2 regions of the Ferdinandcohnia sp. FSL W7-1320 genome follow, and region 2 is predicted to be linked to the other one. Evidence: a T-box and tRNA genes for the amino acid it is inferred to sense, from the RefSeq annotation. Region 2 holds a T-box; the other holds one or more tRNA genes.
What was found. A T-box is a leader RNA that pairs with one kind of tRNA and senses whether it is charged. The one in region 2 lies ahead of serS (serine--tRNA ligase), so its partner is inferred to be a tRNA-Ser.
Positions count from the first base shown of each region.

Region 1: it encodes a tRNA-Ser, which carries the amino acid that the T-box ahead of serS (serine--tRNA ligase) is inferred to sense. The anticodon was not compared.

Region 1 is NZ_JBBPAM010000001.1:1,371,171-1,382,937, forward strand. It holds rRNA gene NST91_RS06880 (23S ribosomal RNA) at 1-2,196, shown strand, start outside; rRNA gene rrf (5S ribosomal RNA) at 2,303-2,418, shown strand; tRNA gene NST91_RS06890 (tRNA-Val) at 2,429-2,504, shown strand; tRNA gene NST91_RS06895 (tRNA-Thr) at 2,524-2,599, shown strand; tRNA gene NST91_RS06900 (tRNA-Lys) at 2,605-2,680, shown strand; tRNA gene NST91_RS06905 (tRNA-Leu) at 2,695-2,775, shown strand; tRNA gene NST91_RS06910 (tRNA-Gly) at 2,780-2,854, shown strand; tRNA gene NST91_RS06915 (tRNA-Leu) at 2,866-2,954, shown strand; tRNA gene NST91_RS06920 (tRNA-Arg) at 2,975-3,051, shown strand; tRNA gene NST91_RS06925 (tRNA-Pro) at 3,057-3,133, shown strand; tRNA gene NST91_RS06930 (tRNA-Ala) at 3,145-3,220, shown strand; tRNA gene NST91_RS06935 (tRNA-Met) at 3,250-3,326, shown strand; tRNA gene NST91_RS06940 (tRNA-Ile) at 3,346-3,422, shown strand; tRNA gene NST91_RS06945 (tRNA-Ser) at 3,442-3,534, shown strand; tRNA gene NST91_RS06950 (tRNA-Met) at 3,733-3,809, shown strand; tRNA gene NST91_RS06955 (tRNA-Asp) at 3,868-3,943, shown strand; tRNA gene NST91_RS06960 (tRNA-Phe) at 3,952-4,024, shown strand; tRNA gene NST91_RS06965 (tRNA-His) at 4,051-4,126, shown strand; tRNA gene NST91_RS06970 (tRNA-Gly) at 4,137-4,210, shown strand; tRNA gene NST91_RS06975 (tRNA-Ile) at 4,222-4,298, shown strand; tRNA gene NST91_RS06980 (tRNA-Asn) at 4,310-4,384, shown strand; tRNA gene NST91_RS06985 (tRNA-Ser) at 4,390-4,480, shown strand; tRNA gene NST91_RS06990 (tRNA-Glu) at 4,508-4,579, shown strand; gene NST91_RS06995 (hypothetical protein) at 4,683-4,856, opposite strand; gene NST91_RS07000 (TIGR00266 family protein) at 4,904-5,701, opposite strand; gene NST91_RS07005 (penicillin acylase family protein) at 5,888-8,299, shown strand; gene NST91_RS07010 (TraR/DksA C4-type zinc finger protein) at 8,339-9,094, opposite strand; gene NST91_RS07015 (1,4-dihydroxy-2-naphthoate polyprenyltransferase) at 9,232-10,167, opposite strand; gene NST91_RS07020 (isochorismate synthase) at 10,537-11,767, shown strand, end outside.
Region 2 is NZ_JBBPAM010000001.1:17,676-29,442, forward strand. It holds gene NST91_RS00070 (YaaC family protein) at 1-207, opposite strand, end outside; gene guaB (IMP dehydrogenase) at 366-1,832, shown strand; gene NST91_RS00080 (D-alanyl-D-alanine carboxypeptidase family protein) at 1,971-3,320, shown strand; gene pdxS (pyridoxal 5'-phosphate synthase lyase subunit PdxS) at 3,515-4,399, shown strand; gene pdxT (pyridoxal 5'-phosphate synthase glutaminase subunit PdxT) at 4,418-5,008, shown strand; T-box leader at 5,051-5,266, shown strand; gene serS (serine--tRNA ligase) at 5,464-6,744, shown strand; tRNA gene NST91_RS00100 (tRNA-Ser) at 6,855-6,947, shown strand; gene NST91_RS00105 (deoxynucleoside kinase) at 7,088-7,756, opposite strand; gene NST91_RS00110 (deoxynucleoside kinase) at 7,743-8,399, opposite strand; gene NST91_RS00115 (LysM peptidoglycan-binding domain-containing protein) at 8,571-9,857, opposite strand; gene tadA (tRNA adenosine(34) deaminase TadA) at 10,160-10,651, shown strand; RNA gene ffs (signal recognition particle sRNA large type) at 10,747-11,011, shown strand; gene dnaX (DNA polymerase III subunit gamma/tau) at 11,267-11,767, shown strand, end outside.

The DNA.
Region 1 (11,767 bases), 1.4 Mb from region 2:
ACCCATGTCCAGGGTGAAGTTCAGGTAACACTGAATGGAGGCCCGAACCCACGCACGTTGAAAAGTGCGGGGATGAGGTGTGGGTAGCGGAGAAATTCCAATCGAACTTGGAGATAGCTGGTTCTCTCCGAAATAGCTTTAGGGCTAGCCTCGAGTATAGAGTCTTGGAGGTAGAGCACTGATTGGACTAGGGGCCCTCATCGGGTTACCGAATTCAGTCAAACTCCGAATGCCAAAGACTTGATTCTCGGGAGTCAGACTGCGAGTGATAAGATCCGTAGTCAAGAGGGAAACAGCCCAGACCACCAGCTAAGGTCCCAAAGTATACGTTAAGTGGAAAAGGATGTGGAGTTGCTTAGACAACCAGGATGTTGGCTTAGAAGCAGCCACCATTTAAAGAGTGCGTAATAGCTCACTGGTCGAGTGACTCTGCGCCGAAAATGTACCGGGGCTAAACGTATCACCGAAGCTGTGGATTGTTCTTACGAACAATGGTAGGAGAGCGTTCTAAGTGCCGTGAAGTCAGACCGTGAGGACTGGTGGAGCGCTTAGAAGTGAGAATGCCGGTATGAGTAGCGAAAGATGGGTGAGAATCCCATCCACCGAATGCCTAAGGTTTCCTGAGGAAGGCTCGTCCGCTCAGGGTTAGTCGGGACCTAAGCCGAGGCTGAAAAGCGTAGGCGATGGACAACAGGTTGATATTCCTGTACCACCTCTTTACCGTTTGAGCGATGGAGGGACGCAGGAGGATAGGGTAAGCGCACTGTTGGATATGTGCGTCCAAGCAGTTAGACTGGTAAGTAGGCAAATCCGCTTACCGTAAGGTTGAGCTGTGATGGCGAGGGAAATATAGTACCGAAGTTCCTGATTCCACACTGCCAAGAAAAGCTTCTAGCGAGGTAAATGGTGCCCGTACCGCAAACCGACACAGGTAGGCGAGGAGAGAATCCTAAGGTGATCGAGAGAACTCTCGTTAAGGAACTCGGCAAAATGACCCCGTAACTTCGGGAGAAGGGGTGCTTTTTAGGGTGCATAGCCCTGAAGAGCCGCAGTGAATAGGCCCAGGCGACTGTTTAGCAAAAACACAGGTCTCTGCGAAGCCGCAAGGCGAAGTATAGGGGCTGACACCTGCCCGGTGCTGGAAGGTTAAGAGGAGGGGTTAGCGCAAGCGAAGCTCTGAATCGAAGCCCCAGTAAACGGCGGCCGTAACTATAACGGTCCTAAGGTAGCGAAATTCCTTGTCAGGTAAGTTCTGACCCGCACGAAAGGTGTAACGATCTGGGCACTGTCTCAACGAGAGACTCGGTGAAATTATAGTACCTGTGAAGATGCAGGTTACCCGCGACAGGACGGAAAGACCCCGTGGAGCTTTACTGCAGCCTGATATTGAATTTTGGTACAGCTTGTACAGGATAGGTAGGAGCCTTGGAAGCCGGAGCGCCAGCTTCGGTGGAGGCATCGGTGGGATACTACCCTGGCTGTATTGAAATTCTAACCCGAAGGCCTTATCGGCCTTGGAGACAGTGTCAGGTGGGCAGTTTGACTGGGGCGGTCGCCTCCTAAAAAGTAACGGAGGCGCCCAAAGGTTCCCTCAGAATGGTTGGAAATCATTCGTAGAGTGTAAAGGCACAAGGGAGCTTGACTGCGAGACCTACAAGTCGAGCAGGGACGAAAGTCGGGCTTAGTGATCCGGTGGTTCCGCATGGAAGGGCCATCGCTCAACGGATAAAAGCTACCCCGGGGATAACAGGCTTATCTCCCCCAAGAGTCCACATCGACGGGGAGGTTTGGCACCTCGATGTCGGCTCATCGCATCCTGGGGCTGTAGTCGGTCCCAAGGGTTGGGCTGTTCGCCCATTAAAGCGGTACGCGAGCTGGGTTCAGAACGTCGTGAGACAGTTCGGTCCCTATCCGTCGTGGGCGTAGGAAATTTGAGAGGAGCTGTCCTTAGTACGAGAGGACCGGGATGGACACACCGCTGGTGTACCAGTTGTTCTGCCAAGGGCATAGCTGGGTAGCTATGTGTGGAAGGGATAAGTGCTGAAAGCATCTAAGCATGAAGCCCCCCTCAAGATGAGATTTCCCATAGTGTTAAACTAGTAAGATCCCTCGAAGATGACGAGGTTGATAGGTCAGAGGTGGAAGCATGGTGACATGTGCAGCTGACTGATACTAATCGATCGAGGACTTAACCAAAATACTTCGAAGATGAATGTAAGTACGTTATTTAGTTTTGAAGGAATGAAAATTTCTTCTTGAAATTTTTTTTGAAGATAGTATAATATATCTTGTCTTTAACTTATCTAGTGACGATAGCGAGAAGGTCACACCCGTTCCCATACCGAACACGGAAGTTAAGCTTCTCAGCGCCGATGGTAGTTGGGGCTTTGCCCCTGTGAGAGTAGGACGTCGCTAGGTTGGATGAGACGGAGGATTAGCTCAGCTGGGAGAGCACCTGCCTTACAAGCAGGGGGTCGGCGGTTCGATCCCGTCATCCTCCACCATATATTTTAAGTTTAATTTGCCGGTTTAGCTCAATTGGTAGAGCAACTGACTTGTAATCAGTAGGTTGGGGGTTCAAGTCCTCTAGCCGGCACCACTTGCGAGCCATTAGCTCAGTTGGTAGAGCATCTGACTTTTAATCAGAGGGTCGAAGGTTCGAGTCCTTCATGGCTCACCATTTAAATTAAATATGCGGGTGTGGCGGAATTGGCAGACGCGCTAGACTTAGGATCTAGTGTCTTTGACGTGGGGGTTCGAGTCCCTTCACCCGCATTATGCGGAAGTAGTTCAGTGGTAGAACACCACCTTGCCAAGGTGGGGGTCGCGGGTTCGAATCCCGTCTTCCGCTCCATGGCATTACTTGCCGGGGTGGCGGAACTGGCAGACGCACAGGACTTAAAATCCTGCGGTAGGTGACTACCGTACCGGTTCGATTCCGGTCCTCGGCACCATCTAATAAAATAAAAAAAGTGCGCCCGTAGCTCAATTGGATAGAGCGTCTGACTACGGATCAGAAGGTTATGGGTTCGACTCCTATCGGGCGCGCCATTTTACGGGAAGTAGCTCAGCTTGGTAGAGCACTTGGTTTGGGACCAAGGGGTCGCAGGTTCGAATCCTGTCTTCCCGACCATTAACAAAATTGGGGCCTTAGCTCAGCTGGGAGAGCGCCTGCTTTGCACGCAGGAGGTCAGCGGTTCGATCCCGCTAGGCTCCACCATTAGAATTTTAAATAATTACTTTAATTATGGCGGTGTAGCTCAGCTGGCTAGAGCGTACGGTTCATACCCGTGAGGTCGGGGGTTCGATCCCCTCCGCCGCTACCATTTAAAATTAAAAATTCTAGGACCTTTAGCTCAGCTGGTTAGAGCAGACGGCTCATAACCGTCCGGTCGTAGGTTCGAGTCCTACAAGGTCCACCATTTACAACCTTATATATGTGGAGGAATACCCAAGTCCGGCTGAAGGGATCGGTCTTGAAAACCGACAGGGGTGTTAAAGCCCGCGGGGGTTCGAATCCCTCTTCCTCCGCCATATTTTTTAACAAATATATGGTGTAAGAAAGTCATATTTTATAAACCTTCTATATATCGCTGGGTGGAGCAACGAGCGTTGCATCATCGATATACTGCGAGTTGTCCCGACGGACATGCTTCAAGAATAAGCTTGAAGAGGAAGGGGACAGTTATTTACTTGCATAGCGCATAACATAAACTTTATAAATTCTATTATCGCGGGGTGGAGCAGTCTGGTAGCTCGTCGGGCTCATAACCCGAAGGTCGTAGGTTCAAATCCTGCCCCCGCAACCAAAAAAAAGTGTTGACAAGCACAAGAAGTTATAGTAAAATAATTTTTGTTGTTAAAAATGGTCCCGTGGTGTAGCGGTTAACATGCCTGCCTGTCACGCAGGAGATCGCCGGTTCGATCCCGGTCGGGACCGCCATATTTTGTGGCTCAGTAGCTCAGTCGGTAGAGCAAAGGACTGAAAATCCTTGTGTCGGCGGTTCGATTCCGTCCTGAGCCACCTTTCTAATTTTATAAACTTTAATGGCGGCTGTGGCGAAGTGGTTAACGCATCGGATTGTGGTTCCGACATTCGTGGGTTCGATTCCCATCAGCCGCCCCATATAAAAAATGCGGGTGTAGTTTAATGGTAAAACCTCAGCCTTCCAAGCTGATGTCGTGAGTTCGATTCTCATCACCCGCTCCAATTTATACAATGGGCCTATAGCTCAGCTGGTTAGAGCGCACGCCTGATAAGCGTGAGGTCGATGGTTCGAGTCCATTTAGGCCCACCATATATAATTATTCCGCAGTAGCTCAGTGGTAGAGCTATCGGCTGTTAACCGATCGGTCGTAGGTTCGAATCCTACCTGCGGAGCCATTTTTGGGGAAGTACTCAAGTGGCTGAAGAGGCGCCCCTGCTAAGGGTGTAGGTCGCGTAAGCGGCGCGAGGGTTCAAATCCCTCCTTCTCCGCCATGTCGAATCATATAAATACTTTTTTCTGGCCCGTTGGTCAAGCGGTTAAGACACCGCCCTTTCACGGCGGTAACACGGGTTCGAATCCCGTACGGGTCATCAAACGTTATGAGAATTTCTCATGGCGTTTTTTTATTTTACTAGATTTCTAGTTTCTTATTTTTTTACGGTTACAAAAAGAAAAACACCTGTTGCCAGGTGCTTAATCTTGAGAAATGATATCATCTTCTATTTTCTTTGCGGGGTTGTCTAAATCTACATCTGAGAAGATTCCGGGTGATATTCCACGGAACATGTCAAATGCTAGAATTTTATCATCTGGGGCATCAAATAGTGGAGCATCGGGTTTTTTATTAACGTCTTCTTTACGTTTCATCTTCCACACCTCCATTTATTATCTTCCCAGTTATACTTATATTTATTCTATCTGTTATCACCGTTTAATAAATTTCCGATTCCTCCTAGAATACTTCCTTCACCTGTGCTTCCCCCATTTCTAGGTGCACTTGCGAAGATACGGTCTGCCATACGGCTAAATGGCAATGATTGTACCCAAACTGTTCCAGGGCCACGTACAGTTGCGTAGAATAAACCTTCACCACCAAAGAAAGCTGTTTTTATTTTCCCTACATATTCGATATTGTAATCTACTTCCTTCGTCATCCCAACTAAGCAGCCTGTGTCTATTCGAAGGATTTCACCAGGTTGGAGTTCTTTTTTATGTATGGTTCCACCTGCGTGTAAAAAGGCTAATCCATCTCCTTCTAATTTTTGCATGATGAAGCCCTCTCCACCGAAGAAACCAGTACCTAATTTGCGTTGAAAGTCTATTCCGACTGATACTCCTTTTGCTGCACATAAAAAAGAATCTTTTTGACAAATCACTTTTCCACCTAGCATGCTTAAATCAACCGGGATGATTTTTCCAGGATATGGGGCAGCAAACGAAACATGTTTTTTGCCCATATGGCTATTGGTAAAAACTGTCATAAAAAGACTCTCACCAGTAAGGACTCTTTTACCTGCACCAAACAGTTTACCTAATAAACCTCCACCTCCAGATTCTGAACCATCACCGAATATGGTTTCCATCGAGATTCCATCTTCCATCATCATCATGGCTCCTGCTTCCGCAATAACACTTTCACTCGGATCTAGCTCGATTTCAACAAATTGCATGTCATCTCCATATAGTTTGTATTCAATCTCATGAGCGTTCATTATACTCTTCCTTTCATTAAAAATGATATATAGAAATAATTCGTCATTTGCTTAGTATCTTCCTTTAAGCTTTTCACTAAGTATGAAAATAATGTCAGTCTATTGGAGATTTCAATGACAAAATGAAAATGAGATATTATAATATATTTAGAATTTTCTTGAAATAGTTAGTCTAAGGAGGAGTTTATGAGTTCAGAAGTCGCAGTAAAAAGACGTATTTGGCCCAGAAAGAAAAGATGGAGGGTTATTTTAGTATCAGGAATTATAATCATCCTCCTGCTTGTCGCAAGTATTTTGGCAGGCTATTTATTTTTGAGAAAGAGTTTACCAGAAATTGAAGGTACAATTAATGTTGCTGGTATTACTGATGAGGTTGAAGTGATTCGTGATCAAAATGGGGTTCCCCATATAAGTGCTAAAAACACTCACGATCTGTATTTTGCACAAGGATATGTAACGGCTCAGGACAGGTTATTTCAAATGGATCTAAGCCGTAGACAGGCATCAGGAGAGCTCAGTGAGGTAATTGGTAGCTCCCTAATTGAACAGGATAAATATTATAGAACTCTTGGCTTACGAAGAGCAGCTAAAATCTCGTACGATGGATACTCGACAGAAGCGAAAGGTGTCTTACAATCTTATGCAGATGGCGTAAATGCTTTTATTAAGGAAGCAAAGGAGAAGAATACATTACCCGTCGAATTTACTCTTGCCGGATATGAACCAACGGAGTGGAGTCCTATAGACTCACTCACGATAGGTAAGTATATGGCTTATGATTTAGGAGGTCATTATAAAGGTCAAGCCTTTCGTTATTACATGGCACAGCATGTGTCAGAAGAAAAACTACTTGAATTATTTCCTACATATCCTGAAGATGGGGCAACAGTTCTTCAAGTAATGAAAGAAAATCCTATTGATATTTCCAAAAGTATTGCACAAGCTCCTTTCCCAAATGAATTTAATGGGAGTAATAACTGGGTGGTTAGTGGAGAAAAATCTGAGTCAGGTATGCCGATTCTAGCGGATGATCCTCATTTAGCTTTGGCTACTCCGTCGATTTGGTATGAAACGCATTTACAAAATAATGAGGTAAACGTAAGTGGTGTCATTTTTGCAGGTGTTCCAGGAATTATATTAGGACGTAATGAACATATCGTCTGGGGAGTTACCAATGTAGGTCCTGATGTCCAGGATTTATATATTGAAAAAAGAAATCCAGAAAATCCAAATCAGTTTGAGTATATGGGGAAGTGGGAGGATGCAAGAATTATTGATGAACCAATAAAAGTGAAGGATGGAGAAACAATTCCTTATCAAGTTCAGGTAACAAGGCATGGTCCCATTATTTCAGAATTCACTCATGACCACAAGGAAGAAACTGCTTTAGCTTTAAGATGGACAGCTCTCGATCCTTCGACTGAACTTGAAGCGGTGTTGATGTTTAACAAGGCGAAGAGTTGGGATGAATTTAAAGAAGCTCTTACATATTTTCATACCCCTGCTCAAAATTTTGTTTTTGCAGCTACGGATGGAACCATTGCTTATCGAGCGAATGGGTTAATTCCTATTCGAAAAAAGGGAGATAGTTCGATACCTGTACCAGGTTGGACGGATGAATATGAGTGGGAGGGTTTTATTCCATGGGATGAACTTCCAACAATTGTGAACCCAGAGGAGGGGTTTATTTCTACGGCAAATAATAGAATTGTAACAGATGATTATCCATACCATATTACGAATACTTGGGCACAGCCATATCGTCAACAACGTATACGGGATGTTTTAACGAGTAAGAAGAAACTTTCGGTTGATGATATGCTTCAACTACAGTTTGACCAACATAATTTGCAGGCGGAGGAATTTGTACCGATTTTTCTTGATGTATTAACAAGCAATAAAGAAAAGCTAAGAGATATTGATAAAGAAGTCTTAAAGCGGTTTGAAGGATGGGACTCTGTAGATCGAAGAGAAGATGGAGAGCCTTTAGTCTTTCATAAATGGATGGAGGAATTCGCGAATGTTTTGTTTGAAGAATCCATTCCAATTGAAATTGATAACTTGTTTGAAGGTAAATCCCAAATTGTTGACCAAATGATTAGAAATGCTGCCAAAGGGGATGAAGGTGTATGGTTGAGTGAAGCTGGTGGTTTAGAGCAGGTAACTCTAGAGTCATTCAAGCGAGCTGTTGATTTTGCTGTCAAACAACAAGGGAAGCATCCGGGTAAATGGAAATGGGGTGAATTTCATAGGGTTCCTTTTAATCATCCGTTGTCGGCAATTTCTCCGTTAAACTATCTTTTTAATCATAATGAATTTGTTCCAATGGGTGGTAGTGGAGTATCGGTAGCTGCTGCAAGTTTCAATAGAAAATCAGGAGCTATAACACATGGAGCTGCATGGCGTTCCGTAATTGACCTATCAAACATGAAACAAAGCTATAATGTGGTAGGTCCAGGGCAATCTGGTCATGTTTTGAGCAAATTCTATCATGATCAAATTTCAGATTGGACAACAGGAAAATATCATATCACTCATACTTACAAAGAGAACTATATAATAAATAGTTATAGATTACTTTTACAACCAATAAAGTAAAAAAGTAAAGCAGTGGGGAATTTTCCACTGCTTTTAACCTTAATCCTGAGCTTCATCCTCTGTATAAGGTTCTTTTTCATAGGGAGGAAGGTCACCGAACATGGTCATGATTCCTTCTTCATCTAATACTTCCTCATATCGTTCATGCTGGTTGTTTGGATAGATGATTATTTCTTTCCCTTCAATATCTGTTGCAACAAAGTTTTCGTAGTCCTCTACATAACCTACATTTTCATCTGATTCAAGGAATACTTCATTATAACTATCAACTGGATCTGCAAGATCAGAAGGTGATTCAGATGTTCCATACTTAGCAACATCTTGCCATGAATCTTCAGCATCAAAGGATACATTATCTTCCTCATCAACAAACTTTCCAAACGGTGGCATTAGTACCCCTTCCTCAATCGGCCGATTATGAGAAACGACTTGGGTCGGGCTGTGCTCAACACAATAGGTTGTGGTAGGCATTGCTTCTAATCGATCAACAGGTATTTCCTTACCGCATTTTTCACATTTCCCGTATCTTCCTTCAGCAATTGCCTGTAAGGCGTAGTCAATGTCCTTTAGTTCTTTTTCAATATGCTCATTAAGTGCAATATCTTTTTCACGTTCATATAGCTCAGTTCCTTCATCCCCTGGATGGTTATCGTAAGAAGAGAGTTCCCCTACCGACCCATGGAAATGACCACGTTCTAAATCAAAATGATCGCTATCCGTTAATTGTTCTTCAACCTCTTTTTTTGCGTTTATCAACTGTGAACGGAAGGTTGATAATTGCTCATTTGATAACATGAAAAGCACTCCTTCCATAATGATTTCGTAACGAATCTTGTTATGTATTATTTACATAAACACGAAAATCATAAATGTAAAAAAGTGCTTGTATGAAAGAAGGCAAAAGAAAAAACACGATCGTAAAAATCGTGTTTTTAAAAGAAGTAACCAATAAAGATTCCAATTGATAATAAGAAACCAAAAAATGTATTTGTTTGGGCGGTTGCTTTCATTGCTGGCATCATTTGGATTGGCTCTGATTTTCCAATAAATCCAATTATCGCTTGAATAGCTTTTGGAACACTCACCAATACAAGTAGGCTCCACCAAGATGCTATTCCCATAAATGACAAAGCAATAATCCAAACATATGAAATAACAAACAATACCGCTAAGAACTTAATCGCATTTTCTCTTCCTAATAAAATCGGTAAGGTGCGACGTCCGTTCTGTTTGTCACCATCCAAATCACGAATATTGTTTGACATATTAATGGCACCAACAAGAATCATAATTGGAATTGAAATTAAAATACTTGTTGAAGTAACCGTACCCGTTTGGATGAAAAACGATATTAAAATAATGATCATACCCATAAAGAAACCAGCTGCAAGCTCTCCAAAAGGTGTCGATGAAATTGGGAATGGGCCACCAGTATAAAGATAACCAACAGACATACAAATAGTCCCTACTAACGCTAGCCACCAGCTACTATTCATACAAATATAAACACCTAAAAGTGTAGCAATCCCCATAAAGGAAAAAGCCAAGTTTAAGATCACTTTTGGCTTGACTCCATCTCTAACAATTGTCCCACCAATACCGACTGATTCAGCGGTATCTAGACCGCGTTTATAATCAAAATACTCATTAATCATATTAGTAGCTGCTTGAATGAGAAGACAAGCAAGTAACATTATTAAGAATAGTGCCATGTTTATAGAAGTATCTGAAAGTGCAAGAACTGTACCTAGGATAACTGGAACAAAGGATGCTGTTAGTGTATGTGGACGCATAAGTCTCCACCATACTTGAAACCCATTTGAAGGCTTTTTAGATAGCTTCTGATTTGACTGAAGTCCTGTATGCATTAAACTTCTCCTCTCCGTCATATCATGTATATCCAAAGTTCAGTTTAGTGAATTGGGCAAGTACTGTCAATGGTTTAATGTAACAAAAAAGTCATAATCATTCTTACCATGATTTAATCCCCAGACTAACATATCGTACAAAACGTAATAATAAGGAAGTAAGTGGTCATTGTACGGTTACATATGGTAGAATCAAGTTTGTTGACAACTATTCATAAAGAGGTATATTGTAGCACTTGATTCATTAACCCAAAAGTATCGGGATTATAATACTAAGGGTACATACGTGTTAATGATATACTATAATCAAATACTATTTCTAAAGTAAAATTTATTACAGGAAACACTTCGGGGGGATATAAGTTGGTCATGATACAACAAAAAGGATTGAAAGATTACATAGAGAAAGGAATGTTTCGTTCAAAGGAGCTTTCAAAGCCGATACTTGTAAGTCAGGTTAGAGAGATTGAGAACATAGACCCCCTATTGTTCTTTTCTACTGGGAAAAAAGAAACTTATAAAACGCGATGTTTCTGGTCCAATCCAACAAATGATACGGTAATAGTTGGACTTGGAGAAGCTTATACCATTAGCGATAATGAGTCTACAGAACGTTTTGTTACAATAGAAGAGGAGTGGAAAAAACTCGTTCACAACGCAATTATAGTGGATGACTTTGCACCATATTCTACAGGTCCAATAATAATGGGAGGTTTTTCATTCGATCCATTAAAAAAGAGAACAGATCTGTGGGATCATTTTGATGATGCAAAATTTGTTTTGCCTGCGTTTATGCTTTCAATATATAAAGGAAGTACTTACTTAACTACAAATATAATTTGTGAACCTACAGGTACAACATTTGTTGAATCTGATTTAGAACAATTAGAAGAACAGCTTGAGGGAAATCACAAAGAGCTCATAAACACTTCTTTTACAAAAGAAGAAGTCCAACCAAAGGAATGGATGGAATCTGTTCGAAATGCAACTAAAAAGGTACAATCCGGCGAGGTTGAAAAGGTTGTACTAGCAAGAGAAATTAAACTACATTTTGATAAGCCAATTGAAACGGATGCCATTTTAGAACGTTTAAAAGAAGAACAACCAATGAGTTATTTATTTGCAATCGAGTATGGCGATTCATGTTTTATTGGAGCTTCACCAGAGCGTCTTATAAAGAAAAAAGGTGGAGAATTTTTAACAACTTGCTTAGCAGGTTCGATACGACGTGGTAAAACTCCTTCTGAAGACGAACAATTGGCAAATGAATTACTTAGTGACCGGAAAAATCTATACGAACATGATGTGGTTGTACAAATGATTAAAAATGCGATGAAAGAATCTTGTATACGCATTTCTTCACCAACACAACCTGATATCTTAAAAATGCGAGATATTCAACATTTATACACACCTGTAAGAGGGGTAGCAAAAGAAAATGTGTCATTACTTACTGTTGTAGATCGACTACATCCAACTCCAGCGCTTGGAGGACAACCTAAACAAAAAGCATATGAAATAATTCGTGAGCTTGAGATTCTTGACCGTGGTTGGTATGGAAGCCCAGTTGGTTGGTTAGATACAAAAGATAATGGAGAAT
Region 2 (11,767 bases):
CTTAATGGATAATGGAGCATTTTGGGATAATTGGTAGTAATTTTGACCATGTTCTAAATAATAGATAAACGGGTAACTGTTTTCATAGCTCTTTTTATCTGCGTCTGTAACTGCCGCTTTTTCATAGCATTTTTGTAGTAAGTGTTGTGTTGTATTTGCTGCATGAAGTGCATTAAATGATTGCCAAATAAAACGATAATCAAACAAATTACTAACCTCCAATAAAAACAAAGAAGTACAAAATATGGGTGAAAAGAGATAATAAAAAACTCTGAATTATTAAATATATCGTTCGATTCTTGACAGTAGTTTACCCAGTTGTTAATCTACTAATAATATTTTGCAATCGAAGGGGGATTTATTACATGTGGGAAACAAAGTTTGCCAAAGAAGGATTAACATTTGATGATGTATTGCTATTACCTGCTAAGTCAGAGGTACTACCTAAGGATGTAAATCTTAGGGTTGCGTTAACAGAAACACTTAAGTTAAATATCCCGATTGTTAGTGCGGGTATGGACACAGTAACAGAGCATGAAATGGCTATTGCAATGGCCCGTCAAGGCGGACTAGGGATCATTCATAAGAATATGTCTGTTGAGCAACAGGCTGAGCAGGTTGATAAAGTTAAACGTTCAGAAAGTGGCGTAATCACAGATCCATTTTTCTTAACTCCTAGTCATCAAGTATTTGATGCTGAACATTTAATGGGAAAATATCGTATTTCAGGTGTTCCAATTGTAAACAACCCACAAGAGCAAATCTTGGTTGGAATTATTACCAATCGTGACCTTCGTTTTATTCAAGACTATTCTATTCAAATTTCAGATGTAATGACAAAGGAAAATCTCGTGACTGCTCCTGTTGGTACAACTTTAGAACAGGCAGAAAAACTTCTACAGAAATATAAAATTGAAAAGCTTCCACTCGTTGATGAAGGTGGAGTATTAAAAGGACTTATTACAATAAAGGATATTGAAAAAGTAATTGAGTTCCCGAATTCAGCAAAGGATGCGCAGGGGCGTCTATTAGTAGGAGCCGCTGTTGGGGTAACAACAGATACAATGCTTCGGGTTGAAAAGCTAGTTAAAGCTGGAGTTGATGCAATTGTTGTTGATACAGCACACGGCCATTCAGCAGGAGTACTTGAAACAGTTAAAACAATTAGAGACGCATATCCAAAACTAAATATTATTGCTGGTAACGTAGCAACAGCAGAAGCAACACGTGCACTTATAGAAGCAGGCGCTAGCGTTGTGAAAGTAGGAATAGGGCCTGGTTCTATTTGTACAACTCGTGTTGTAGCAGGTGTTGGTGTTCCTCAAATAACAGCTGTTTACGATTGTGCAACAGAAGCAAGAAAACATGGAGTTTCGATTATTGCTGATGGCGGTATTAAATATTCTGGTGACATCGTTAAAGCATTAGCTGCGGGTGGACATGTCGTAATGCTAGGAAGCTTACTTGCAGGTGTATCTGAAAGCCCAGGGGAAACGGAGATCTTCCAAGGCCGTCGCTTTAAAGTATATCGTGGCATGGGCTCTGTTGCGGCAATGGAAAAAGGAAGTAAGGACCGTTATTTCCAGGAGGATGCGAAAAAGTTTGTTCCTGAAGGTATTGAAGGTCGTCTTCCATACAAAGGCCCACTAACAGACACAATATATCAATTAATTGGTGGTATTCGTTCTGGTATGGGTTACTGCGGCACAAAGAATTTAGAAGAGTTAAGAGAGAATGCACAATTCATTAAAATGACAGGTGCTGGATTACGTGAAAGTCATCCACATGATGTACAGATCACAAAGGAAGCACCGAACTACTCTACTCTCTAAGGTAAATTTAGACAGAACATAATCCATTGGTAGGATTTTTATATTGTGGTAGATAGAGTCATGTACTCTATCTATTTTTTTTGAAGCTGGTATGTTAAAATGTCTTTTGTGCGTATTATGAAAGTGGAGGTTTAAAACGTGAAAAAACAAACACAAAAAAGATTGATTATAAGTATTTTAGCAGTCTTTTTGCTAACGCTTTTTGTAGGACAAATACCTCCTGCAAAAGCAGCACCTGCTCTTGATATAAATGTAAAAAATGCGATATTAATTGATGCAGATACAGGTAAAATACTATATGAAAAAAGTGCCGATCAAGCGGCCCCAATTGCAAGTATGGTAAAAATGATGACTGAGTACCTGATAATGGAGGCTATCTCTGAAGGTAGAATATCTTGGGATCAAACTACTCAAATTAGCCAATATGCATATGATATATCTGCAAATAATAACTTTTCAGGTGTTGGCTTACGATTAAATCACGATTATACGGTTGAGGAACTTTATAAAGCAATGGCGATTTATTCTGATAATGCAACAACCATTACATTAGCAGAACTATTAGCCGGTACTGAAGGCGAATTCGTGAAACTTATGAATAAAAAGGCTGAAGAACTAGGTCTTCCAAACTATGAGTTTGTAAATAGTACAGGATTATCAAATTCAATGCTAGGTGATAATTATCCTGAAGGAACGAGTCCAGATGGGGATAATATGTTATCCGCAGAGTCTGTGGCTTTATTAGCCTACTCACTATTACGTGATTATCCAGAAGTATTGGAGATTTCAAGTATCCCACAATTGGAATTTTATGATGAGAAACTGGATAACTGGAACTGGATGTTGAAACACGATCCAAAGGTATCCCCATATCTTGCAGATTTCTATTATGAGGGAATGGATGGGTTAAAAACAGGTACAACACCAGCAGCTGGTTATTGCTTTACAGGAACTGCTGAACGTAACGGAAAAAGATTAATTTCAGTCGTGATGGGAGCAACAAGCGAACCAGAACGTTTCAAAGAGACTCGTAAACTATTAGATTATGGTTTTAATAATTTTGAACAAATTGAAGTTTACCCTGAAGGATATCAATTAAAGGGTAATAAAGAATTAAAGGTAGTCAAAGGAAAAGAAAAGAAAGTAAAAATTTCAACTAAAGCACCAGTAAAATTATTAGTTAAAAAGGGTGTAGATAAGTCAGCATTTAAAGCAGAATATGTATTTGATGACAAGGTTGTTTCTAAGGATAAAGAAATAACAGCGCCTTTTAAAGAAGGAACAAAAGTGGGCCATATGAATGTATCCTATGATGGTGATGACTTAGGCTATATTACCGCAAATGGTGATGATAAATTACAGGTACCACTTGTGACAGATACAGGTGTTGAAAAGACAAACTGGTTCGTGCTCATGATGAGAGGAATTGGTGGATTCTTTGGTGATATTTGGTCAAGTGTGGCAAACACTGTTAAGGGCTGGTTCTAATATAAAGGTCTCCTTCTCTGTAGAAGGAGGCCTTTTTGTTTCCATATTATACTATTTTGGTATAATTACTAGGAAAGTAGAAAATTATGAGTTAGAATATTCTTAGTTTATTTTCTATTGGGCATTCACTATACTTAAAAATATGATATGATTATGCCTATAAAATTAGATAACGAATCATTGGAGGAATCGTAATGGCAAATACAGGAACAGATCGAGTAAAACGTGGTATGGCTGAAATGCAAAAGGGCGGCGTAATTATGGACGTTGTCAATGCAGAACAAGCTAAAATTGCAGAAGAAGCAGGCGCTGTAGCAGTAATGGCTTTAGAGCGAGTACCTGCTGATATTCGAGCGGCTGGTGGAGTTGCTAGAATGGCGGACCCTACAATAGTCGAGCAAGTAATGGGTGCTGTTACTATTCCAGTTATGGCTAAAGCTCGTATTGGTCATATTGTAGAAGCTAGAGTATTAGAAGCTCTTGGCGTTGACTACATTGATGAGAGTGAAGTATTAACTCCAGCTGATGAAGAGTTCCACTTAAATAAACGTGATTTCACAGTTCCATTTGTTTGTGGCTGCCGTGACTTAGGCGAAGCAACTCGCCGAATTGCAGAAGGTGCATCTATGCTTCGTACAAAAGGTGAGCCTGGAACAGGAAATATTGTAGAAGCTGTTCGTCATATGAGAAAAGTGAATGCTCAAATTCGTAAAGTTGTTGGCATGAGTGAAGATGAGCTTATGACAGAAGCAAAAAATCTAGGAGCACCATTTGAATTATTGCTTCAAATCAAACAAGAAGGTCGCCTTCCAGTTGTTAACTTTGCAGCAGGTGGTGTAGCAACTCCAGCTGACGCAGCACTTATGATGCAACTTGGAGCAGATGGAGTATTTGTTGGATCTGGTATTTTCAAATCAGATAATCCTGCAAAATTTGCTCGTGCGATTGTAGAAGCTACTACACATTATCAAGATTATGAATTAATTGCACACCTTTCTAAAGGATTAGGAAATGCTATGAAAGGTATTGAAATTTCATCATTATTACCAGAACAACGTATGCAAGAAAGAGGCTGGTAAGTAAGAGGGTGTTCAGACGTGGTTAAAATCGGGGTATTAGGACTTCAAGGGGCTGTCAGAGAACATGTTCGTTCTGTAGAAGCCTCTGGAGCGGAAGCAGTCGTTGTAAAAAAAGTTGAACAACTTGAAGAAATTGACGGATTAATTATCCCTGGCGGGGAAAGTACTACAATGCGCCGATTAATTGATAAATATGAGTTTATGGAGCCACTTCGCTCATTTGCTGAGCAAGGTAAGCCGATGTTTGGAACATGTGCAGGGCTCATTCTACTTGCGAAGCAGCTTGTTGACTATAAGGAGTCACATCTTGGACTTATGGATATTAAAGTTGAGAGAAACTCATTTGGCCGTCAGCGTGAGAGCTTTGAGGCGGAGCTTATGATTCCTGGAATCGCTGAAGACTTTGTCGGAGTATTTATTCGCGCACCACATATTGTGGAAGCAGGAGAAAATGTCGAAATTCTTGCAAAGCATAATGGTAGAATAGTTGCAGCCCGTGAAGGACAATATTTAGGCTGCTCCTTCCATCCAGAATTAACAGATGATCACCGCTTTACAGCGTATTTTGTAAAAATGGTCGAAGAATCAAAAGCAAAAAACCTTGTATAAACAATTAAAACATGGTAAAACTTTATATAAATAATATAAAATGTGAAATCTATGATAGGAACTAGTAGCTCGTCTTTTTTCCTAAGAGAGTCGGTGGTTGGTGTGAACCGATGAAAAAAGCCTGTGAATCCATCCTTGAGTGAAATACTGAACGCATCATTCAAGTAGGTATTTTCGGTAAATCCGTTATCTTTTTCAAGAGGGGGATACTTGTATCCTCAACTAGGGTGGTAACGCGGGTTAACTCTCGTCCCTTTTTTAGGGGCGGGAGTTTTTTGTTTGCCGTAACTGCCGATAAGCGGCGTATTTCTGCGTTGGCTTGGTTCTCTGGTCCTCAAGTAGGTTAGCTACGCTCCGGTCCTCGAACCTGCGCCGCCTTGAAATACTTGCTTTTCGACAGTCACGAATGGTTACACATTGTTACTATAACTCATAGATTTTAGGAGGTTTAAGAGATGTTAGATATTAAATTTTTACGAAGCCATTTTGATGAAGTGAAGGAGAGACTCAAGTATCGTGGTGAGGATTTAACAGACCTGGGGCGTTTTGAGGAGTTAGATAAAAAGCGCCGCGAGCTCATTTTGAAGACCGAGGAGTTAAAAAGCCGTAGAAATGAAGTGTCAGGTCAAATCGCTGTTTTGAAACGAGAGAAAAAAGATGCAGATGCTCTCATTTTAGAAATGCGTGAGGTTGGTGATAAGGTCAAAGAATTAGATACGGAATTACGAGATGTGGAAGGACAATTAGAGCATCTAATGTTATCCATTCCGAATTTACCACATGAAAGTGTGCCAATTGGTGAATCTGAGGATGATAACGTTGAAATCCGTAAATGGGGAGAGCTCCCTGAGTTTGGATTTGAACCAAAGCCACATTGGGAAATTGCTGATCAACTTGAAATTTTAGACTTTGAACGTGCAGGAAAAGTAACAGGTAGCCGTTTTGTATTTTATAAGGGGCTTGGGGCAACACTTGAAAGAGCATTATTTAATTTTATGTTAGACCTACATGTAGAGGAACATGGATATGAAGAGGTTATTCCTCCATACCTAGTCAATCGTGCAAGCATGACAGGTACAGGACAGCTTCCAAAGTTTGAAGAAGATGCATTCCTCATTGAAAATGAGGATTACTTCTTAATTCCGACTGCCGAGGTTCCAGTTACAAACCTACACCGTGATGAGATTATAGGCGGAGAAGAGTTACCAATTAAATATGCGGCGTTTAGTGCTTGCTTCCGCTCTGAAGCTGGTTCAGCGGGAAGAGATACAAGAGGGTTGATCCGCCAGCATCAGTTTAATAAGGTAGAACTAGTGAAGTTTGTAAAACCAGAAGATTCTTATCAAGAATTAGAAAGTTTAACAGCAAATGCTGAAAAGGTACTTCAGTTACTAGGTCTTCCATATCGTGTCCTAAGCATGTGTAGTGCAGATTTAGGATTTACTGCAGCAAAAAAATATGACATTGAAGTGTGGATTCCAAGCTACGGAACATACCGTGAAATTTCTTCTTGTAGTAATTTTGAGGCATTCCAGGCAAGACGAGCCAATATTCGTTTCCGTCGTGATCGAGATTCAAAACCTGAGCACGTTCATACATTGAATGGTTCTGGGCTTGCAATTGGTCGAACAGTTGCGGCAATCCTAGAGAATTATCAACAAGAAGACGGTACAGTCATCATTCCGGAAGTATTACGTCCTTATATGAGAAATAAAGAAGTAATTGGTCCTAAGTAATCGATTAAAATATTGGCCAGGATTTTACCACTTTCCTGGCCTTATAAAAAAAGATAAAGATATTGTTGACATATAATTTAAAACTATGGTATATTATTTCTTGTCGATACGGAGGAATACCCAAGTCCGGCTGAAGGGATCGGTCTTGAAAACCGACAGGGGTGTTAAAGCCCGCGGGGGTTCGAATCCCTCTTCCTCCGCCATAATTTTTAAATAATACTAGCGCATAAAGTATTGGAGATGAACTCGTTGCTATTACAGTAACGAGTTTTTTGCTATTTACAAATAATTTATCAATAAAGAACCCCTTTTGAGTGATTATCTCAAAAGGGGTATTGTCGTTCTAGCTTTTTAAAAGTTCGGTTTGTCTGATAAACTTTGAGATTTTCTCGATAATTAGTTCGACTGAACCTTCATCTTGTAAAATATCGTATTCATTGATATTTAATCGAAGAACAGGGCAAGCAGTAAAATTATTGATCCATTTCTCATAACGTCCGTGCATTTCTTCCCAATAGGAAATAGGAGTTTGTTGCTCCATCGGTCTGCCGCGTTCTTGGATTCGATTAATGATATCATCAAGGCTGCCTTCAAGATAAATTAATAAATTCGGATGTGGGAAATAGGGTGTCATTACCATCGCATCAAAAAGGTTAGTATATGTCTCATAATCGACAGGCGCCATGGTTCCTTTTTCATAATGCATTCTCGCGAATATGCCTGTGTCCTCATAGATAGAACGATCTTGGACAAATCCTCCGCCATATTCAAAGATTTTCTTTTGCTCTTTAAAACGTTCTGCAAGGAAATAGATTTGAAGGTGGAAGCTCCATCTCTCAAAGTCTGCATAAAATCGATCTAAATATGGATTCGTATCCACTTTCTCAAAGGAGGTCCTAAATCCAAGTGCATTTGCAAGTGCATTTGTCATCGTAGACTTTCCAACACCAACTGTACCTGCAATGGTGATCACTGCATTACTAGGGATATCATATTTATTACGCAAATTCATTCTGTCTTACTCCTTTTTCAAGAATGGTGTCTTCTATTTTTGATAGGATTTGTTCAAGATCCTGTTTATTCTGTACAAAGTCTAGCTTGTCTCCGTTAAATCGTATAACAGGAATATTTGGGTGTGTCTTTTCGAACTTTGCCATTGATTGCTCATAATCAAGGCTTAATTGACTAAGATATGCTGGGTCAATACCTTTTTCGATGTCTCGACCACGCATCTTAATCCGTTCTAATAAAGTATCGAGGCTAGCGTGTAAATAGATGACGACATTCGGTACTGGCATATCAGCGGTTAGAATTTCATAAATCTGTAAGTATTTTTGAAATTGCTGAGTTTTCAATGTCCGCTCAGCGAAGATTAGGTTTTTGAATATATGATAATCCGCAACAACCGGTTGATTTTTTTGAAGGTAATTTTGATTTATGTCTTCAAGTTGTTTGTATCGGTTACAAAGGAAAAACATTTCTGTTTGAAAACTCCATTCATCAATATTCGTATAAAATTTACCCAAGAATGGATTTTCATCGACTATCTCTTTCAATAAGGCAAATTCGAATTGCTCTGAAATAGCCTTAGCGAGAGAGGTCTTCCCAACTCCGATCGGACCCTCTACTGTAATAAAGGGAATCCTACTACCCATCTCGTGTCCCCCTTTTTATATCAATCAAATGACAGATAAGCATTATTTTATCACAGGAAGATAGATGTTTGTTATTAATTGTCGAAAAAACAGACTGGGAAATATTATAGTTTTCTTATTGTGCACTAAATAGAAAAAGGAACTCGAAAAATCGAGTTCCTTTAAATGATGTCATCGTTTTACGACATTGAAATTATCTGTGATCAACAGCCAATTTTGAGGGAACGGTAGCCCCAGCTTCCAATAGCTGATTCCTCGTAGATTCAATTCTTTAATCAAATCAAACTTTGCCTGAATGCTTCTAGCATCCTCAAACCAAACCTTATGTTGCTTTCCAGCCGAGTCCGTATAATCAAAGTGAGGAGCTTGTGCCTTCGTATCGTATTGGATTGGTACATTATGTTGCTTTGCGAGTTCAATTGCTCGCTGTGGGCTTACTGCCTTTGCATATTCGCCCCCTTGCACAAAAGGCAATGTCCAATCATAGCCATAGAGGTTTTGCCCCATCATTATTTTTGACGCTGGCATCTCAGTGATGGCATATTCAAGAACCTCTCGAACAGGACCAATTGGTGATACTGCCATTGGTGGTCCGCCACTATATCCCCATTCATACGTCATGATGACAACAAAGTCCACGATTTCACCGTGTGCTTTATAATCGTGTGCTTCGTACCAAGCGCCCTTTTGTTCTGCACTTGTTTTAGGAGCTAGTGCAGTGGATAGTAGCCAGCCTTCTTGGCTAAAGCGCTGTTTTGCTTTACGCAAGAAGTTGTTATAGGCTTCGCGGTCTTCTGGTCGTAAAAACTCCATATCAAAATGAATATCACGGAACCCATATTTTTTTGCTGTTTCTACGATTGTATCTAACAGCTTATTTTGGACATTTTGGTCGTTAAGCACAATACGACCTAGTTCATTGCTAAATTGTCCTTCTTCTAAATTCGCTACGACCATCATAAGGGTTACGTTATTTGCACTTGCAATGCTTGGCAAATTGTTCAATGGTGGTTCTTTTAGAGTGCCATCTCGTTGGATTTGAAAGTTAAATGGGGCTAAGTATGTTAAGTATGGAGCTGCTTGTCGTGAACTTCTTTCAAGAGCGGGACTTACTGAAGTTCCTGATGGTTCCACATAAGCATTGGTTTCTACATTTCGTTTTGGGCGTGCAGGAATATAGAGTCTAAGACCTACATTTAATGGACGATTCGGTGGTATTTGGTTGATTTGTGCTAATTGCTGATAATTAAGTCCAAATTTATTTGCAATTGACCAGAGGCTATCGCCTGGTTGGACCCAGTAAAATTGTCCAACAATAGGAATAACGAGTGCCTGGCCAATCGCAAGATTACCGGGGTCTGGAATTTGGTTTGCACGAACGATTTCATCTACTGTAGTGCTGTACGCTTGAGCGATTCCAAATAAGGACTGACCTCGCTCTACAACATGAATTTGCATGTTTGACCTCCTCATTCTACAATCTAGGTAACACACCTTTATTACTCTATGAGAGAATAAGAAAGATGATGCTTGGATAAAATGTTTAACTTTATTTAGTCGGGGTCATACTCCGACTAAATAAAGTTAAAGCCTACGGTGGATGCCACAGATTTTCAAGGGTAACTTTTCTAAGATCAAAGACTAAGTACGCCACTTCCTGTGGCAACGTCTTTGTGACCGACCTCGTGTGGGCCTAAAAAATCTGGGCGCAAATACGCCAAGGCGCATTTGATTTATCTAGTGAGGGAGTATTTACTTTGATGAAATCTGACGAATATTATATGAAATTGGCGATTGAAGAAGCAAAAAAAGCAGCTGATATAGATGAAGTGCCTATTGGTGCTGTTCTTGTTATAAATGATGAAGTTATTGCAAAAGCCCATAACCTTCGTGAAACACAGCAACGTTCAATTGCCCATGCAGAACTATTGGCACTTGATGAAGCCTGTCGACGTTCAGGCACTTGGAGATTAGAGGATTCTACCTTGTATGTCACTCTTGAGCCCTGTGCAATGTGCTCGGGGGCTATCGTGCTATCGCGGGTAAAACGGGTCGTTTACGGGGCGAGTGATCCTAAGGGAGGATGTGCGGGAACCTTAATGAACCTGTTACAGGAACAACGATTTAATCATCAAACTGAGGTCGTTTCAGGTATTTGTGAGGAAGAATGCAGCGAACTCCTAAGTTCATTTTTTAGACAGCTTCGAAAGAGAAAAAAAGATGAAAAGAATCGCACTACTGGTTCTACTTGAAAAAACTTACAGTTTGAATACGTTGATTTTTTTTGACTGAGCCTTTATACTAAGAATGTGTCACAAAGACACCTAACAATTTGGTATCAATTTTGCCGTGCTAAGCGGGGAGGTAGCGGTGCCCTGTACTCGCAATCCGCTCTAGCGAGGCCGAATCCCTTCATAGAGGGTAGTTATTGTAGGGTCTGCCTCAAGTAAGTGGTGTTGACGTCTGGGTCCTACGCAATGGGAACCCGTGAATCCTGTCAGGTCCGGAAGGAAGCAGCAGTAAGCGGATTCTCCCATGTGCCGTAGGGTTGCCTGGACCGAGCTAACTGCTTGAGTAACGCCTGGGGTAACTATTCGACGGAAGGTGCACGGCAGTTATACTACATAAAACAACTCACTCATTCGGGTGGGTTTTTTTATTGTCTAGTTCAAGGCTCCATCGGCGCTCTGGGCTAAGTCAATTGCTTCGGAAGGTTGCGCTCGTCTTATGCTTGGCACCTAAAGTTGAGCTTCTTGAACTGTTCTTGTTTTTTCTAGATTTTTTCAGTGAATGATATAATCACTTTGTACAGAATATTCACTTCCTGTATAATAGGAAGTGGACAAAGAGAAGGAGGGGCAATATCAATGGCATATCAAGCATTATACCGTGTCTTTCGGCCACAAACCTTTCATGACGTGGTCGGACAAGAACATATAACCCAAACATTAAAGAATGCCCTTCTTCAAGAAAAATTTTCTCATGCTTACCTTTTCTCAGGACCAAGGGGAACAGGAAAAACGAGTGCTGCGAAAATCTTTGCAAAAGCCGTTAACTGTGAGCGTTCTCCAGTAGCTGAGCCTTGTAATGAGTGTGCCGCATGTCGGGGAATTACCGACGGCTCAATTTCTGATGTGATTGAAATTGATGCTGCATCAAACAATGGTGTCGATGAAATTAGAGATATTCGCGATAAAGTGAAGTATGCTCCCAGTGCAGTACGCTACAAGGTATATATCATTGATGAAGTACATATGCTTTCAATTGGTGCGTTTAACGCCTTGTTAAAAACATTGGAGGAACCACCAAGACATGTCATTTTCATTTTAGCAACAACCGAACCACATAAAATTCCACTTACGATCATC